Regions from separate parts of the Streptomyces sp. NPDC000075 genome, predicted to be linked through region 1. Evidence: predicted binding sites of a transcription regulator. Region 1 holds the regulator's gene; the other holds the start of a gene.
The links. The regulator HrcA, encoded in region 1, represses chaperone genes, less so after heat shock. The targets are predictions, from matches to a motif close to TTNGCACTCNGNNNNNCNGAGTGCNAA.

Region 1 (9,099 bases):
ACCCCCTCCAGGTACTCCACCACCACGCCCTCGATCCGCAGGTCGTCGCCCCAGACCCGCTCGACCAGCTCGGCGTCGTGGCGCCCCTCCACGTAGATCCGCCCCGCCCGCGCCACCCGCGCCCGCGCCCCGGGGACGGCGATGGAGCCCGAGGCCGTACGGGCGGGCGCGGCCGGAGCCCGTGACGGGCGGGTCAGCGTCACCACCGCGCCGTCCAGCAGGAAGCCGCGCGGCTCCAGCGGGAACACCCGGCGCTTGCCGAACCGGTCCTCCAGGGTCACCGTGCCCGCCTCGCAGGCCACCACCGCCCCGCAGAAGTCCGTGCCCGCCACCTCGACCACCAGATCGGGGTCCGCCGGCACCTCCGGCACCGGCTTGGCGCGCTTCCACTGCGGGGTCAGGTCGGGCGAGTACTCACGCATCCGGCCGACACTAGGAGCGCGGCCGCGCTCACGCCCGCGACACGCCGAAACGGTCCGCCAGTGTGGCGCGTTGCGCACGTACGAAGGCCGCGTCCACCACCGCTCCGTGACCCGGCACGTACAGCGCGTCCTCCCCGCCCAGCGACAGCAGCCGGTCCAGGGCCGCCGGCCACTGCCCCGGTACCGCGTCGGAGCCCGCCTGGGGCTCGCCCGACTCCTCGACCAGGTCCCCGCAGAACACCGTCTCCCGTTCGCCCGGCACGAAGACGGCCAGGTCGTGCTCGGAGTGCGCGGGCCCCAGGTTCGCCAGCAGCACCTGCACCCCGCCCAGCTCCAGCGTCCACTCGCCCGACACCTGGTGCCCCGGCGCCTTGAGCAGGTCGCAGGCCTCGTCGGCCTCCCCCTCCGCCAGGCCCTGGGCCACCGCGCTGTACCGGAGCTCCTCGCGGCCCCCGGGGGTGCCCAGCAGCCGGTCCAGACCGACCGCACCGAAGAACTGGGCGCCCGCGAAGGCGCCGCCGCCCAGGACGTGGTCGAAATGTCCGTGCGTGAATGCGATATGGGTCACGTGCCTCCCGGTCAGCCGCTCCGCCTCGGCACGGATCCCGGCCCCCTCCCGCACGCTCGATCCGGGGTCGATCAGGAGCACCGAGTCGTCCCCCACCACCAGCCCCACCGTGCAGTCCCACACCGGGAGCCGTCGCCGGCCCGCCCGCCCGGTCAGCCGTTCCCAGCCCGCCTCTTCCCATCGCATGTCCATGCCGCGACGCTACCCTGGCGGGCCGCCCTTGCCCCCGGCGTACTACCCGGCCGTACACTGACCGGGGGATCCCTGGCACTCGAACAGTCAGAGTGCCAACCCGGCCCGGACCGCCCGACGACCGACCCGCATCCGGAGGTGTGCGCGATGCTCAGTGAACGCAGACTCGAGGTGCTGCGCGCCATCGTCCAGGACTACGTCGGGACGGAGGAGCCCGTCGGCTCCAAGGCCCTCACCGAGCGGCACAAGCTGGGCGTCTCACCGGCCACCGTGCGCAACGACATGGCCGTGCTGGAGGAGGAGGGCTACATCGCCCAGCCCCACACCAGCGCCGGCCGGATCCCCACCGACAAGGGCTACCGCCTCTTCGTCGACAGGCTGGCCGGGGTCAAGCCGCTGTCGACGCCCGAGCGGAGGGCCATCCAGAACTTCCTCGACGGGGCCGTCGACCTCGACGACGTCGTCGGCCGTACGGTACGGCTGCTCGCGCAGCTCACCCGTCAGGTCGCCGTCGTCCAGTACCCGTCGCTGACCCGCTCCACCGTCCGGCACGTCGAGCTGCTGTCGCTGGCCCCGGCCCGGCTGATGCTCGTCCTGATCACGGACACCGGGCGGGTCGAGCAGCGCATGGTGGACACCCAGACCCCCTTCGGCGAGAACTCCCTCGCCGACCTGCGGGCGCGGCTCAACAGCCGGGTGGTCGGCCGGCGTTTCACCGACGTCCCGAATCTGGTGCAGGACCTGCCGGAGTCGTTCGAGATGGAGGACCGGGCCACCGTCAAGGCGGTGCTCGCGACCCTCCTCGAAACCCTGGCGGAGGAGGCGGAGGAGCGGCTGATGATCGGCGGCACCGCCAACCTCACTCGCTTCGGACATGATTTCCCCCTGACGATCAGGCCGGTGCTCGAAGCGCTGGAGGAGCACGTGGTGCTCCTCAAGCTGCTGGGCGAGGCCGGGGAGTCGGGGATGGCCGTACGGATCGGGCACGAGAACGCCTACGAGGGGCTCAACTCCACGTCGGTCGTGTCCGTCGGCTACGGTTCGGGCGGCGAAGCAGTCGCCAAACTCGGCGTGGTCGGACCGACCCGCATGGACTACCCCGGAACGATGGGAGCGGTACGCGCAGTGGCACGTTACGTCGGACAGATCCTGGCGGAGTCGTAAGTGGCCACGGACTACTACGCCGTACTCGGCGTGCGCCGCGACGCATCTCAGGACGAGATCAAGAAGGCCTTCCGCCGCCTCGCGCGTGAACTCCACCCGGACGTGAACCCGGACCCGAAGACGCAGGAGCGCTTCAAGGAGATCAACGCGGCCTACGAGGTCCTCTCCGACCCGCAGAAGAAGCAGGTCTACGACCTCGGCGGCGACCCGCTGTCCTCCTCGGGCGGCGGTGGCGGCGCGGGCGGCTTCGGAGCGGGCGGCTTCGGCAACTTCTCCGACATCATGGACGCCTTCTTCGGCCAGGCCTCGCAGCGCGGCCCGCGCTCGCGGACCCGCCGGGGCCAGGACGCCATGATCCGCCTCGACCTGGAGCTGGACGAGGCCGCCTTCGGTACGACCAAGGACATCCAGGTCGACACCGCCGTCGTCTGCGGCACCTGCTCCGGCGAGGGTGCCGCTCCCGGCACCTCGGCGCAGACCTGTGACATGTGCCGCGGCCGCGGTGAGGTCTCGCAGGTCACCCGGTCCTTCCTGGGCCAGGTCATGACCTCGCGCCCCTGCCCGCAGTGCCAGGGCTTCGGCACCGTGGTCCCGACCCCGTGCCCCGAGTGCGCGGGCGACGGCCGGGTCCGCTCCCGCCGCAGCCTGACGGTCAAGATCCCGGCCGGCGTCGAGAACGGCACCCGCATCCAGCTCGCGGGCGAGGGCGAGGTCGGCCCCGGCGGCGGCCCCGCCGGCGACCTGTACGTGGAGATCCACGAGCTGCCGCACCCGACCTTCCAGCGGCGCGGGGACGACCTGCACTGCACGGTCACCATCCCCATGACGGCGGCGGCCCTGGGCACCAAGTGCCCGCTGGAGACGCTGGACGGGCTGGAGGAGATCGACGTCCGCCCCGGCACCCAGTCCGGCCAGGCGATCCCGCTGCACGGGCGCGGTGTCACGCACCTGCGCGGCGGCGGGCGCGGCGACCTGATCGTCCACGTCGAGGTCACCACCCCCGGCAAGCTGGACGCCCAGCAGGAGGAGCTGCTGCGCCAGCTCGCCAAGCTGCGCGGCGAGGAGCGGCCCATGGGCCAGTTCGCGCCGGGCCAGCAGGGCCTGTTCAGCCGCCTGAAGGACGCGTTCAACGGCCGCTGACCGCCCTGCGGCAGTGCGCTCAGGAGCCCGGTACGGGAGAACCCGTACCGGGCTCCTCGCTGTTGCGCGCCCCCCGGGAAAGCGGACTATGCCAGGCGAATGCCATGATTCGGCGCCGTGACCCGGACATGGCACGATGCAGTGCATGTCCTCCGCACCGAACGGTCTCCACCCGTACCCGATCGTGCAGGCTCCCATGGCGGGCGGGGTCTCCGGCCCGCCCCTCGTCGCCGCCGTGTGCGAGGCGGGCGGGCTCGGCTTCCTGGCCGGCGGCTACAAGACCGCCGACGGCATGTACCAGGAGATCAAGCAGACGCGCGGGCTCACCCGGCGCCCCTTCGGCGTGAACCTCCTCCTGCCGCAGACCGCCCACGCCGACCCCGCCGCCGTCGAGGCCTACCGCGGGCAGCTGGCGGGCGAGGCGAGCTGGTACGAGGTCTCCCTCGCCGAGGAGGACATCATCGGCACCGACGACGACGGCTACGACGCCAAGCTCGCCATCCTGCTGGAGGACCCGGTCCGGGTCGTCTCCTTCACCTTCGGCTGCCCCGATCCGGCCGCCCTCGCCCGGCTGCGGGCCGTCGGCACGTACACGGTCGTCACCGTGACCTCGGCCGACGAGGCCCGCACCGCCCAGGCGGCCGGCGCCGACGCCGTCTGCGTCCAGGGCGTCGAGGCCGGCGGCCACCAGGGCACCCACCGCGACGACCCGCAGACCGACGGCACGGCGGGCGTCGGCCTGCTCGCGCTGGTCACCCAGGTGCGGGAGGCCGTGGCGCTGCCGATCATCGCGGCGGGCGGGGTGATGCGCGGCGCGCAGATCGCGGCGCTGCTCGCGGCGGGCGCGGACTGCGCGCAGCTCGGCACGGCCTTCCTGGCCTGCCGGGAGTCGGGCGCCCACCCGCTGCACAAGAAGGCCCTGACCGACCCGATGTTCCCGCACACCGAGCTCACCCGGGCCTTCTCGGGCCGTCCCGCGCGGGGCCTGGTGAACCGCTTCATGCGCGAGCACGGCCCGTACGCCCCGGCCGCCTACCCCCGGATCCACCACATGACGGCGGGGCTGCGCAAGGCGGCCGCCGCCGCCGGGGACCCGCAGGGCATGGCGCTGTGGGCGGGGCAGGGGCACCGGCTGGCCCGGGCGCTGCCGGCGGGGGAGCTGGTGGAGGTGCTGGCGGCCGAACTGGCCGAGGCGCAGAGCGCGTTGAAGGTGTTGCAGATGAGGAGAGCGTCATGACGGCCCCCGTGTTCGTGGTCGAAGAGGTCCCCGCGGGGCCGGAGTTCGTGCTGGAGGGCCCCGAGGGGCGGCACGCGGTGGCCGTGAAGCGGCTGAACCCGGGTGAGGACGTCGTCCTCACCGACGGGCGCGGCCGCTGGTCGCAAGGGGTGGTCAAGGCGGCTGAGGGCAAGGACCGCCTGGTGGTCACGGACCTGCACGGGATCGTGGAGGAGCCGGAGCCGGCCGTGCGGATCACGGTGGTGCAGGCGCTGCCCAAGGGCGACCGGGGCGAGGTGGCCGTGGAGACGATGACGGAGACCGGCGTCGACGCCATCGTGCCGTGGCAGGCCTCGCGGTGCATCACCCAGTGGCGGGGCGAGCGCGGGGCCAAGTCCCTGGCCAAGTGGCGGGCCACCGCCCGCGAGTCGGGCAAGCAGTCGCGCCGGGTCCGCTTCCCGGAGGTCGGCGAGGCGCTCTCCACGAAGCAGGTGGCCGCGCTGCTGGCGACCGCCGACCTGGCGATGGTGCTCCACGAGGACCGTGAGGCGGCCTCCGAGCCGCTGGCGACGGCCGCGCTGCCCGCGTCGGGCTCGGTGGTCCTGGTGGTCGGCCCCGAGGGCGGGGTCTCCCCGGAGGAACTGGCCGTCTTCGCGGAGGCGGGCGCCCGCCCGTACCGCCTGGGCCACAGCGTCCTGCGCACCTCGACGGCGGGCACGGCGGCCACCGCCGTCCTGCTGGCCCGCACGGGCCGCTGGTCGTAGCGGCGTCGAACCCCGCTCGGCCGCCGGGCCGGGCGGGGGCCCGGGCCGGTAGCATGCCCCGACCGATCAACATCACGGGAGGCGTGGCCATGGCCGGGGAACCGCAGGCGGACTGCCTGTTCTGCAAGATCGTCGCGGGCAGTGTCCCCGCGACCGTGGTCCGGGAGACCGAAACCACCGTCGCCTTCCGGGACATCAACCCGCAGGCGCCGACCCACGTGCTCGTCATTCCGAAGTTGCACTACCCCGACGCGGCCTCGCTCGCCGCCGCCGAGCCTGCCGTGGTCGCCGACATACTGCGTGAGGCCGGGCGGATCGCCGCCGACGAGAAGATCGACGACCACGGCTACCGGGTGGTCTTCAACACCGGCGCCGGCGCCGGCCAGACCGTCTTCCACGCCCACCTGCACGTCCTGGGCGGCCGCGGCCTCCAGTGGCCCCCCGGGTAGTCGTTCGTGTCCGTACGCGAGTTCGTGGTCCTCGGCACCGCCAGCCAGGTACCCACCCGGCACCGCAACCACAACGGCTACCTGCTGCGCTGGGACGGCGAGGGCATCCTCTTCGACCCGGGCGAGGGCACGCAGCGGCAGATGCTGCGGGCCGGGGTCGCGGCCCACGACATCAACCGGATCTGCGTCACGCACTTCCACGGTGACCACAGCCTCGGCCTGGCCGGGGTGATCCAGCGGATCAACCTCGACCAGGTCCCGCACCCGGTGACCGCGCACTACCCGGCCTCCGGGCAGAAGTTCTTCGACCGGCTCCGGTACGCGACCGCCTACCGGGAGACGGTGCGGCTGCGGGAGGAACCCGTCGCGGAGGACGGGGTGCTGGCGCACGGCCCCTCGTACGTCCTCGAGGCCCGGCGCCTCTCGCACCCCGTGGAGTCCTTCGGCTACCGGCTGACCGAGCCGGACGGCCGGCGGATGCTGCCGGAGCTGCTCGCGCGGCACGGGATCAAGGGTCCGGACGTGGGGCGGATCCAGCGTGAGGGGCGGCTGGGGGAGGTCACCCTGGAGGACGTCAGCGAGCACCGGGCCGGGCAGCGGTTCGCCTTCGTGATGGACACCCGGCTGTGCCCGGGGGTCCGGGAGCTGGCGGAGGGCTGCGACATGCTGGTCATCGAGTCCACGTTCCTCGACGCGGACAGGGCCCTCGCGCAGGACCACGGTCACCTCACCGCCGGGCAGGCGGCCGGGGTGGCCCGGGACGCGGGCGTCCGGCACCTGGTCCTGACGCACTTCTCCCAGCGGTACCCCGACCCCGCGGAGTTCGAACGGCAGGCGCGCGGGGCGGGGTTCGAGGGCGAGCTGACGGTCGCGGCCGACCTGTCCCGGGTCGCCCTGCCGAAGCGTTAGCGTCAAGGGCGGGACCAGCGGGGCGAGGGTGGAAGGAGAGCCCGGCTCAGGTGAGGTGCGTCACACTGGGTTTGGCCTCCGGGTGCCCGGGCAGTCCTGGCAGCCCGCCAGCCGAACGCAGAAACGACACTTCAACGGGGAGTACACCGTGACCAGTCGGGACAGCCGCACCAGCCGCCCCGGAACACTCGACCCGCTGGGCCCGCTGCGCGACCCCCTGGAGCCGGGCTGCGACGTCTTCCTGACCGGCACGGTCTTCCTCGACATCATCTTCACCGGCCTCGACTCCGCCCCCGTCCGGGGGACGGAGTCCTGGGCCCGGGGCATGGGCTCCAGCCCCGGCGGCGTCGCCAACATGGCCACCGCCCTGGCCCGGCTCGGCCTGCGCACCTCCCTCGCCGCCGCCTTCGGCGACGACCACTACGGCGAGTACTGCTGGGACGCCCTGGAGCAGGGCGAGGGCATCGACCTGTCCATGTCGCGCACCGTCCCCGGCTGGCACAGCCCGGTCACCGTCTCCATGGCCTACGAGGGCGAGCGCACGATGGTCTCCCATGGCCACGAGGCCCCGCCCCCGGCCGGCCCCGGCCCGTTCCCCTGGTGCCCGCCGCGGACCCGGGCCGCCGTGGCCTCGCTCTCCGCCGGCCGCCGCGAGGACTGGATCGGCGAGGCGGCCCGCCGGGGCTCGCGGGTCTTCGCCGACGTGGGCTGGGACGACACCGGCCGCTGGGACCTCGGCGCCCTGGCCGACCTGGAGCACTGCGAGGCCTTCCTGCCCAACGCCGGCGAGGCCATGCGGTACACCCGCACCGACTGTCCCCGCGCCGCGGCCCGGGCACTGGCGGAGAAGGTGCCGGTCGCGGTGGTGACGATGGGCTCCGAGGGCTCGTACGCCGTGGACTCCCGGACGGGGGAGACGGCGGAGGTCCCCGCGATCGCCGTGGAGGCCCTGGACCCGACGGGAGCCGGGGACGTGTACGTGGCCGGGTTCGTCACCGGCAGCCTCGCGGGCTGGCCGCTGGCGGACCGGCTGGCCTTCGCCGGCCTGACCGCCGCCCTCTCGGTGCAGGAGTTCGGCGGCTCCCTCTCCGCGCCGGGCTGGTCCGAGGTGGCCCACTGGTGGCGCACCGCCCCCGAGGAGCTGCGGGGCCGCTACGCCTTCCTGGACGCCCTCGTCCCGCCGGGCGCCGTCCCCTGCTACCGCCGCCGGGCCGTGCCCACCATCGGCTTCCGCAGCCCGGCCTAGGCCGGCCCGGGGCCGAGCCGGAAAACCCCTCGGGAACGCCGCGGGGTGGACGTACCCTTGGTACTCCGGAGGCCGTCGATCGGCGCGGCCCCTCAGCGGGAGGTATGCGCAGGCCACAGTGCCGGCCCATGACTCAGACACCGACAGCCCACAGCCCCGTACCGGGCCAGGCGCGAGCCCACTTCACCGTCCCGGCGACGCACCCGATGGTGACCGTTCTCGGCTCGGGTGACGCGCTGCTGCGCGTGATCGAGAAGGCCTTCCCGAGGGCCGACATCCACGTTCGGGGCAACCAGGTCAGCGCGGTCGGGGAAGCGGCGGAAGTCGCCCTCATCCAGCGCCTGTTCGACGAGATGATGCTGGTGCTCCGCACCGGGCAGCCGATGACGGAGGACGCAGTGGAACGCTCGATCGCCATGCTCAAGGCGAACGGCAGCGATGCGCAGGGGCGCCCGCTGGAGACGCCGGCCGAGGTGCTCACCCAGAACATCCTCTCCAGCCGCGGCCGCACCATCCGCCCCAAGACCCTCAACCAGAAGCGGTACGTCGACGCGATCGACAAGAACACGATCGTCTTCGGCATCGGCCCCGCCGGCACCGGCAAGACCTACCTCGCCATGGCCAAGGCGGTGCAGGCCCTGCAGTCCAAGCAGGTCAGCCGCATCATCCTGACCCGGCCCGCCGTCGAGGCGGGGGAGCGGCTCGGCTTCCTGCCGGGCACGCTCTTCGACAAGATCGACCCCTACCTGCGCCCGCTCTACGACGCCCTGCACGACATGATGGACCCGGACTCCATCCCCCGTCTGATGGCCGCCGGGACCATCGAGGTGGCGCCGCTGGCGTACATGCGCGGCCGCACGCTGAACGACGCCTTCGTCGTCCTCGACGAGGCGCAGAACACCAGCCCGGAACAGATGAAGATGTTCCTGACCCGCCTCGGCTTCGACACGAAGATCGTCATCACCGGTGACATCACCCAGGTCGACCTGCCGAACGGCACCAGGAGCGGTCTGCGCCAGGTCCAGGAGA
Region 2 (9,099 bases), on a different contig from region 1:
GATCGTCATCCCGATCGCGTCCGGCTCACAGCTCACCAAGATCGACAAGGGTCTCCAGGAGCTGATCAAGCTCGGGCTGGTCGAGGACAAGCCGTACAAGATCTTCGGCGCCCAGGCCGAGGGCTGTTCCCCGGTGTCCACCGCCTTCAAGGCGGGTCACGACGTGGTCCGCCCGCAGAAGCCGAACACCATTGCCAAGTCCCTGGCCATCGGCAACCCGGCGGACGGCCCGTACGTGCTCGACATCGCGCGCCGCACCGGCGGCTTCGTCGAGGACGTCAACGACGAGCAGGTCGTCGAGGCCATCCGGATCCTGGCGCAGACCGAGGGCATCTTCGCCGAGACCGCGGGCGGCGTGACCGTCGGCGTGACGAAGAAGCTCATCGAGAACGGGCAGCTCGACCCCTCGCTGACCACCGTGGTCCTGAACACCGGTGACGGCCTCAAGACCCTGGAGGCGGTGTCCGGCACCGGCCAGACCGCCACCATCCGCCCGAGCCTGGACGCGTTCCGCGCCGCCGGCCTGGCCTGACCCTTCCCTCGTACTACACGGAAAGGCGGTAGCGCCATGAGCGTCAACGTCCGCATCCCCACCATCCTGCGCACCTACACCGGCGGCGCCGCCGAGGTCCCGGCCGAGGGCACGACCCTCGCGGAGGTCATCGACTCCCTGGAGGCGAACCACCCGGGCATCGCCGCGCGCGTCCTGGACGACCAGGGCAAGCTGCGCCGCTTCGTGAACGTCTACGTCAACGACGACGACGTGCGCTTCGAGGGCGGCCTGCAGACGGCGACGCCGGACGGCGCCGGCGTCTCGATCATCCCGGCCGTGGCCGGGGGCTGCTGATCCGGAAGTAATCAGAATTGCCCCCTCCGCTAAAAGCGGAGGGGGCAATTCTGCTTGATTGGGCGCGGTAGAGTTGGGGAAGTCCCCTCCGCTGTTCTTGCCCGCCGCATATGAGCGGGCTGCGTGAGGGTTGACATTGAGTCAACATGCGCGCGCCTTTTGGGGCATTGGTGAGCCTTGTCGGGCCCGACTTGCCCAGGAATAGGACAACTTTTCAGCCTATTTCCACGTTTGCTCGTGTCCAGATTTCTCGTCGGATTGACCTGTTGCAGACAGCAGCGGTGCAGATACATTCAGCCCCGGTCGAGGCGTTCCGGCGCAAGTTCTGACCCGGGTCCGCGAAGTGCGTGACCTGCGCAAGGGCCAGTAATAGGGGAGTTAGGCATGGCTCAGGGCACCGTCAAGTGGTTCAACGCGGAGAAGGGCTACGGCTTCATCGCGGTCGACGGTGGTGCGGATGTGTTCGTCCACTACAGCGCCATCCAGATGGACGGGTACCGCACCCTTGAAGAGGGTCAGCGGGTCGAGTTCGAGATCTCGCAGGGCCAGAAGGGTCCGCAGGCGGACATGGTCAAGCTCGCGGCCGGCTGAGTCGAAGCGCGATCGGCCACCGACGCACGCACCAACACGTGAGGGGCCCCATCCCGGCCGGGATGCGGGCCCCTCACGTATGCCCGGACCGTCCCGGCGCGCACGTCCCGGCCCGCCATGGCTCGAAGCCGCTTGCACTCGTGGGGGCCGAGTGCTAATCATTGGCGTTAGCACTCTCCGGGTGAGAGTGCTACAAGACGAGGACCGGGCCGGTGAGGCCCGCAGGGTCCGGCGGGAAGGAACCGCCGGGTCGGCAGGCCGTCCGTCGCGGGCGCGGGCGCGGTCCGGAGCAATCCACCCTCCCCTGTCGCCTGGCGGCGCGGGGGGAACCCCAGTCCTGGAGGACCACTTCAGATGGCCAAGATCATTTCGTTCAACGAGGAGGCCCGGCGCGGTCTCGAGCGTGGCATGAACCAGCTCGCCGACGCCGTCAAGGTCACCCTTGGCCCCAAGGGTCGCAACGTCGTCCTTGAGAAGAAGTGGGGTGCGCCCACGATCACCAACGACGGCGTCTCCATCGCCAAGGAGATCGAGCTCGAGGACCCGTACGAGAAGATCGGCGCCGAGCTGGTCAAGGAAGTCGCCAAGAAGACGGACGACGTCGCCGGCGACGGTACGACCACCGCCACCGTCCTCGCCCAGGCTCTCGTCCGCGAGGGTCTGCGCAACGTGGCCGCCGGTGCCAACCCGATGGCCCTCAAGCGTGGTATCGAGAAGGCCGTCGAGGCCGTCTCCGCCGCCCTGCTGGCCCAGGCCAAGGATGTCGAGACCAAGGAGCAGATCGCTTCCACGGCCTCCATCTCCGCCGCCGACACCCAGATCGGCGAGCTCATCGCCGAGGCCATGGACAAGGTCGGCAAGGAAGGCGTCATCACCGTCGAGGAGTCCCAGACCTTCGGTCTGGAGCTGGAGCTCACCGAGGGTATGCGCTTCGACAAGGGCTACATCTCGGCGTACTTCGCCACCGACATGGAGCGTATGGAGGCGTCCCTCGACGACCCGTACATCCTGATCGTCAACTCCAAGATCGGCTCGGTCAAGGACCTGCTGCCGCTCCTGGAGAAGGTCATGCAGTCCGGCAAGCCGCTGCTGATCATCGCCGAGGACGTCGAGGGCGAGGCCCTGTCGACCCTGGTCGTCAACAAGATCCGCGGCACCTTCAAGTCCGTCGCCGTCAAGGCCCCGGGCTTCGGCGACCGCCGCAAGGCCATGCTCGGCGACATCGCCATCCTCACGGGCGGCACGGTCATCTCCGAGGAGGTCGGCCTCAAGCTGGAGAACGCCGGTCTCGACCTGCTCGGCCGCGCCCGCAAGGTCGTCATCACCAAGGACGAGACGACCATCGTCGACGGTGCCGGTGACAGCGACCAGGTCCAGGGCCGCGTCAACCAGATCCGCGCCGAGATCGAGAACTCCGACTCGGACTACGACCGCGAGAAGCTCCAGGAGCGCCTCGCGAAGCTGGCCGGCGGCGTGGCCGTCATCAAGGCCGGTGCCGCGACCGAGGTCGAGCTCAAGGAGCGCAAGCACCGCATCGAGGACGCCGTCCGCAACGCCAAGGCGGCCGTCGAAGAGGGCATCGTCGCCGGTGGTGGCGTGGCCCTGCTCCAGGCCTCCTCGGTCTTCGAGAAGCTGGAGCTCACCGGTGACGAGGCGACCGGCGCCAACGCCGTGAAGCTCGCGCTGGAGGCCCCGCTGAAGCAGATCGCCGTCAACGGTGGTCTCGAGGGTGGCGTCGTCGTGGAGAAGGTGCGCAACCTGGCCGTCGGCCACGGTCTGAACGCCGCCACGGGCGAGTACGTCGACATGATCGCCGAGGGCATCATCGACCCGGCGAAGGTCACGCGCTCCGCGCTGCAGAACGCCGCGTCCATCGCCGCGCTCTTCCTGACCACCGAGGCCGTCATCGCCGACAAGCCGGAGAAGGCCGCCGCCGCTCCGGGCGGCATGCCGGGCGGTGACATGGACTTCTGATCGGCCCCTGGCTGATCGGCTGTTCTCGAACGAGGGCGGCACCCCTTCCGGGCGGAGGGGGTGCCGCCCTCGGGCGTTTGCGGGGGCGGGGGGTCAGTGGGCGTAGTCCTTGAGTTTCTCGGTGTCCAGCGTGATCCCGACGGGGTCGGGGAGCGTGACCGTTTCCCCGTAGGCGTACGTAACGGACCGTCGGTACATCCCGTTCTCCGGGTCGCTATGGACGATGAGCAGGTCCGCGTCCCGGTCCACGAGGAGGTACACCGGGATCCGTGCCTGGGCGTACGCGGTGCGCTTCTCGTGCCGGTCGCGCCGGTCGGTGTCGGGGTCGAAGGACGTGACCTCCACGACCATCAGTGTCCCGGCGGGATCCGCCCACTCGCCGTCCTGGGCGGCGTAGTGGTCGTACGGCGCGAGCGCCCCGTCGGCGCGGGCCCGTCCGGTGCGGTAACTGTCCACCTTCAGCCCCTGCTCGGGGTAGAGGGCGAGCTCGGGGCGCTGCTGCATGCACTGGCGCAGCAGCCACATGATGATGGCACCGTGGCGCTGATCGGGCACCGGCTTGACTCCGAGCTTTCCGTTGATGAATTCGAGCGTGACCGTCTCGGGTGCGCGGCGGGCCAGTGTCTCGAAGTCATCGAGGGACATCTGGGCGCGTGCGGCGGTGCTGGGGGTCATGGGGTCGCCTCCTCGACACCATGGTGCCCGTGTTCGGCGCCGGTGGATCGGTGGACTGGTCATCGGCGGTTCCTTTCGCGGATGCGGGCCGCGTGGGCGCGGACCTCGGCCGGGGTGAGGGTCGGGGTGAACACCGGCGGGCGGGGGGTGTCGGGGCGGCAGGCGCGGCAGCGGCCGTCGGTGAAGGCGGCGGGCGGGCCGGGCGCGCGGCATTCGGCGCACTCGGCGCGGGGCGGGGGTGGGGTTGGGGCGGGGTCGGGGTCGGGTGGTGCGGCGGGGAGTTTGGACTCCAGGCGCTTGCGGACCAGGGCCGCCGGGTGGTGGACCGGGGACGGCAGGCCGGCGGTGAGGGCGAGCCGGATGCGGTCGGGGGCGACGCCCCGGGCCAGCCAGGGCACGAGGAGCGGGGCGAGGGCCGTGCAGTCGGCCTTGGAGAGCGCGAGGGCGGGGGCGGTACGGCCGAGCGAGGCGAGGATGGCGTACGCGTCGGGGCCGGCGGGGGGTGGTGCCGGGGCCGGGGGCGGGGCCGGGGCCGGGGCCGTTGGCGGGCCCGGGGAGGTTGGCGGGGCCTGTGGCGGTGACATCGCCGGGGCCGGGGGCGCTGGTGGCGCCTGCGGGGCCTGGGCCGGTGGCGGCGGCGGGGACGGCTGGTGGGCCGGTGGGGTCGGCGGGGGTGTCTGTGGGGGTGGTGGTGGGGTGGTTGGGGCGGGGGCATCCCTGCGGGTGAACCGGGACCACCAGGCGTCGTCGCGGGGGGTGCGGGAGAAGAAGGTGCGGGTGACCCACCGTGTGGTCTCGCCGGGCAGCCGCTGCCGTACGCGGTGCAGATGGCCTGCGGTGGCCAGCCGGTTGAGGGCGGTGCGCAGGGCGCACTGGCCCCACAGGGGCAGCACGGCCGCGAGGGTCTTCACGCTGATGTCGGCGCCGTCCGGCAGCCGGTCGAGGTACCCGGCGACGGCCGCCTCCCGGGCCGGGAGGTGCGCGAAGTCGCGGGCGGTGCGGGGCGCTTGCTCCGGTGCGGCGATTTTGCCGTAGCCGGGCTTGGCGAGGGGGTGCGGGGCAGCACTAAGCTGAGTGGCATCCATGGGGATCGCGCTCACGATCTTGATGGTCAGGCCCTCGTATGGTGTTGGCGCACCGGCGGGGGCCGATTTTCGTTTCCAGCCGCAAGGTAGGGCCTGACGGCCCTGCGTGGCAAGCCGCTCACGGATCGTCATCTCACCTGGTATGGGGGCCGGTTGGGAGGGTGGTGGGTGGTGGTGGGCTCCGCCCACCACCCATTCCACAGACAGGGCGCTCGGACTCCCGCGGCTTGAGCCCCGGGCGCCGGCGACCGCCCGGAACGTGGGACGAAACGGCGCGGCGGGGCGGCGTTTGGTTGACTTGCGGCATGAGCGACGGGAAGAGCGTGTTCATCAAGATCTGCGGCCTCAAGACGCCCGAGGACGTCGACGTGGCGGTGGAGGCGGGCGCCCATGCCGTCGGGTTCGTGCTCGCGCCGAACAGCCCCCGCACCATCGACGCCGCGCGGGCGCGCGAGCTCGCCGCCCGGGTGCCGGACGGGGTGCTCACCGTCGGGGTGTTCCGGGGGCAGCCCCTGGAGGAGGTGCGCCGGCTCACCGAGGAGAGCGGCGTGCGCGGGGTGCAGCTGCACGGCGACGAGGACCGCGCGTACTACGAGGAGCTCCGCGCGCCCGGCCGGACCCTGCTGCGGGCCACCGCCGAGCACGTCGCGCGCTGCGGTGAGTACGGCGAGGACCTGCTGCTGATCGACGCCCCCGACCCGGGCTCCGGCAAGCCCTGGAACTGGGGATCCGTGCAGTTCACGGCCCCCGAGGGGCGCTGGCTGCTGGCCGGCGGGCTCGCCCCGGGCAACGTCCGCGAGGCGATCGCGGCCACCGGCGCCTGGGGTGTGGACGTCTCCAGCGGGGTCGAGCGGGAGCGCGGCGTGAAGTCCCCGGAGCTCATCCGGGCCTTCATCGACGCCGCCTCGCAATCATACGATTACTCTGAGTGAGAACACGGGGGTGGCGGCCCGCACGCCGGGCAGGACACCTCCATGGAATCGGACCACTCCGGATGGCTGCGCCGCCTGACCGGCCGCCTCCTCCCCGCGGCCGGCGGCGGAGGCCTGCCGGCGTTCACCCCGCGCCGCGCGCCCGTCTTCACCGCCGACTTCACCTCCACCGCCCAGTGGGTGGCCGGCCGCTCCTGGGCCTATCCCGACGGCGGCCCGGTCAACCCGGGCGACAACAAGCTCGACCACCTCGTCGAGGACCCCTCCTACAGCCGGAGCGGCACCTTCAGGGCCACCCGCCGCCCCGACGGGAACTGGGACACCGGGCTGCTCACCACCGAGGGCAGCGACCAGGGGTTCACCGTCCGCACCGGTGACGTCCTGGAGGCCCGGGTCCGGCTGCCCACCGAGACGGGGGCCTGGCCCGCGATCTGGACCTGGCGGGACGGCGGCCAGGAGATCGACGTCTTCGAGTACCACCCCGACAACGCGGACCTGCTGGAACTCTCCAACCACGTCCGCGAGGCCCACCGCTACCACCGTGACCCCTCCGTCCGGCCCGGCGCCTGGATCGACCTGCGGATCGAGTTCGGCAAACGGTCCGTGGTCTGGTGGGTCAACGGCACCCGCGCCTTCTCCGACGGGCGGGGCGTGGGGCGCGGCTGGCGCGCCTACCTCATCGTCAACCTGTCCGTCTGCGCGGGCCGCTACCACCCGGCGCCGGAGCCGGAGCAGACGGAGATGTCGTACGAGGTGTCGGAGCTGCGGGTCTACCGCGGCTAGGCGGGCCCGTCGGCTCCCCGGGCGGTGACCGGGCGGCCCGCCGATAATGGGAGCCGTGGACGCGCCGCGCAGGACGCACCGGGCGCAGGCCATGGCCCGCCCCAGGGGGGCCGGCCTGGCGTTCTGGCCGTTCGGCGTACGGGCGGCGGTGCTCCTGGTCCCCGTCCTGCTGGTCCTCCTGTCCCTGGCCTGGGGCGCCGCGCGTGACGCGCTGGGCCTGGGCGCGGTGTCGGCGGGGTGGGCGCTGCTGGTCATCGTCGGCCTGAGCGTGCTGCCCGTCCTGCTGGTGCTGCTCAGCGGGTTCGTCGCGTCCGGCGGCGCGGGGGGCGTCGAGCCCGGCGCGGTCAAGGCCGCCCTCACGGCGGCGGCCGCCTCCCGGCGCGGTCTGGCCGTGTCGCCGGCCGGCTTCGGCGGGGCCGTGACCTCGCTGCGGGGGCTGCGCGGCGCCGAGGTGGTGGTCGTCGACCTGGAGGACGGGCACGCCTGGTGGGAGCACCGGCTGCTGCTCCTGTGCGCGGCGGCGGCCCGGCCCGGCGGGCCGGCGGTGGTCGTCTTCACGGCGCACGGGGAGGGCCGTGACGGCCGGTACGTCGGCTGGGCGCGCCCGGCCGACCTCCTCCAGCGGCTCCAGGACGCGGACCCGGACCTGCGCAAGGCGTACCTGGAGGCCTCCGGGCAGGCCGTCGGGGTCCGTCTCGCCGAGGCGTCGGGGCCGGCGCCGGCGGCGCGGCTGATGAAGGAGCTCGGTCTGGAGGGCCTGCGCGGCCTGACGCACCCGCCGCCGCGCGACGCCCTCAGCCCGTTCCTGGAGGAACAGCTGCTGGCCCGGCGCGTGGACCGGTTCGACGGCTCACCCGACGAGATCGACGTCCCGCGGCTGCGGCAGCTGTTCGCCCCCGTCCTGCATACGCGGTCGCTGGAGCACACCGACGAGGACGCGGCCTGGCTCAGGGCGGCCCTCCTCGACGAGGAAGACCACATCGCCTTCACCGACGCGGGCCGCTACACCGGCATCCTGCCGGGTCCCGCCGTGGCCAGGACGGTGCTCCTGGCCCTGCTCCGGCCGGACGCGGGGGCGCCCGGCCTTCGATGACACCCCATCGAGGTGTTCCATGAAACCGAAACCCTTCTCCACCGCTGCCGCCCTCCTGTGCGGCCTCGTCATGATGGGTTCGACCTCGACCGCCTTCGCGTACACCCCCGCGACGGTGGCGAAGTCCGCCCTGTGCCCCACGGCCAACCCCCCGCCCGGCACGGGCTCCCAGATCACGGCCGCCGACGCCGACGCCCTCGTCCGCGCCCATAACGACGCCCGCCGGGCGGCCATCAAGAAGTACAACCCCGACCTCGCCCTGACCTCCGTCACCTGGAGCCCGAAGCTCGCGTGCGACGCGCAGGCCTGGGCGGACGATCCGGCGTCCAGCGCGAACGGTCGACTGCACCACAGCAGCCGCGCCACCAACGGCAACGAGGGCGAGAACCTGCTCAACAGTGCCCCCGGACCGGCCCGTCCCCTGATGGCGCTCGACCCCTCGGTGAGCTACAGCTGGATCGCCGAGAAGGACGCGTTCGACAAGGACCAGAACGCCCCGATCAACGACACCAATTACAAGGTCTGGGGCCACTACTCCCAGATCGTCTGGATGTCGCCCCAGTCCCTCACCACCGCGATCGGTTGCGGTGTGAAGGAGGGCGTGCCGGTGAACGAGACCAAGGGCTGGATCCTGGTATGCCGGTACGCCGCCGCGGGCAACATCATCGGGCAGCGGGCCATCCCGGCCGGCAGCGTCAAGCCGCTTCCTCCTCCCGTGCCCCCGAAGCCCCCCGCGCCCACCACGCCCTTCCGGGGCACCAGCGCCGTCGCGCAGCGCAACAACCATCTGGACGTGTTCTGGGTGGGGCCCGACGGTTCGGTGCGTTCGCAGTGGTGGGACGCCGGTGCGGGTGGTGCGTGGGCTTCGCACCCCTCGTTCAACATCGCGGCACCCGGTAGCGCCGTCCCGAGTTCGGCTGTGTCCGCCGTGTCCCAACGTGACGGTCATCTGGACGTGTTCTGGATCGGGCCTGACGGTTCCGTGCGTTCGCAGTGGTGGGACGCCGGCGCGGGCGGTGCGTGGGCTTCGCACCCCTCGTTCAACATCGCGCCACCGGGCGCCGCCGCCACGGCTTCGGGCGTGGCTGCCGTGGTGCAGCGCAACAACCATCTGGACGT

Region 2: a site for HrcA is predicted at 1,570-1,596, ahead of groL (chaperonin GroEL). Genes of this name have one in related genera too.

Annotation. Positions count from the first base shown of each region.
Region 1 is NZ_JBEPFL010000042.1:21,278-30,376, reverse strand. It holds gene ABT403_RS33880 (DUF3097 domain-containing protein) at 1-422, opposite strand, end outside; gene ABT403_RS33875 (MBL fold metallo-hydrolase) at 451-1,182, opposite strand; gene hrcA (heat-inducible transcriptional repressor HrcA) at 1,330-2,346, shown strand; gene dnaJ (molecular chaperone DnaJ) at 2,347-3,486, shown strand; gene ABT403_RS33860 (nitronate monooxygenase) at 3,632-4,723, shown strand; gene ABT403_RS33855 (16S rRNA (uracil(1498)-N(3))-methyltransferase) at 4,720-5,466, shown strand; gene ABT403_RS33850 (histidine triad nucleotide-binding protein) at 5,556-5,915, shown strand; gene ABT403_RS33845 (ribonuclease Z) at 5,922-6,824, shown strand; gene ABT403_RS33840 (carbohydrate kinase family protein) at 6,973-8,070, shown strand; gene ABT403_RS33835 (PhoH family protein) at 8,199-9,099, shown strand, end outside.
Region 2 is NZ_JBEPFL010000019.1:33,773-42,871, reverse strand. It holds gene thrC (threonine synthase) at 1-532, shown strand, start outside; gene ABT403_RS22185 (MoaD/ThiS family protein) at 569-847, shown strand; gene ABT403_RS22180 (cold-shock protein) at 1,232-1,438, shown strand; gene groL (chaperonin GroEL) at 1,793-3,412, shown strand; gene ABT403_RS22170 (Uma2 family endonuclease) at 3,506-4,087, opposite strand; gene ABT403_RS22165 (hypothetical protein) at 4,147-5,187, opposite strand; gene ABT403_RS22160 (phosphoribosylanthranilate isomerase) at 5,478-6,104, shown strand; gene ABT403_RS22155 (LamG domain-containing protein) at 6,147-6,887, shown strand; gene ABT403_RS22150 (hypothetical protein) at 6,943-7,980, shown strand; gene ABT403_RS22145 (CAP domain-containing protein) at 8,000-9,099, shown strand, end outside.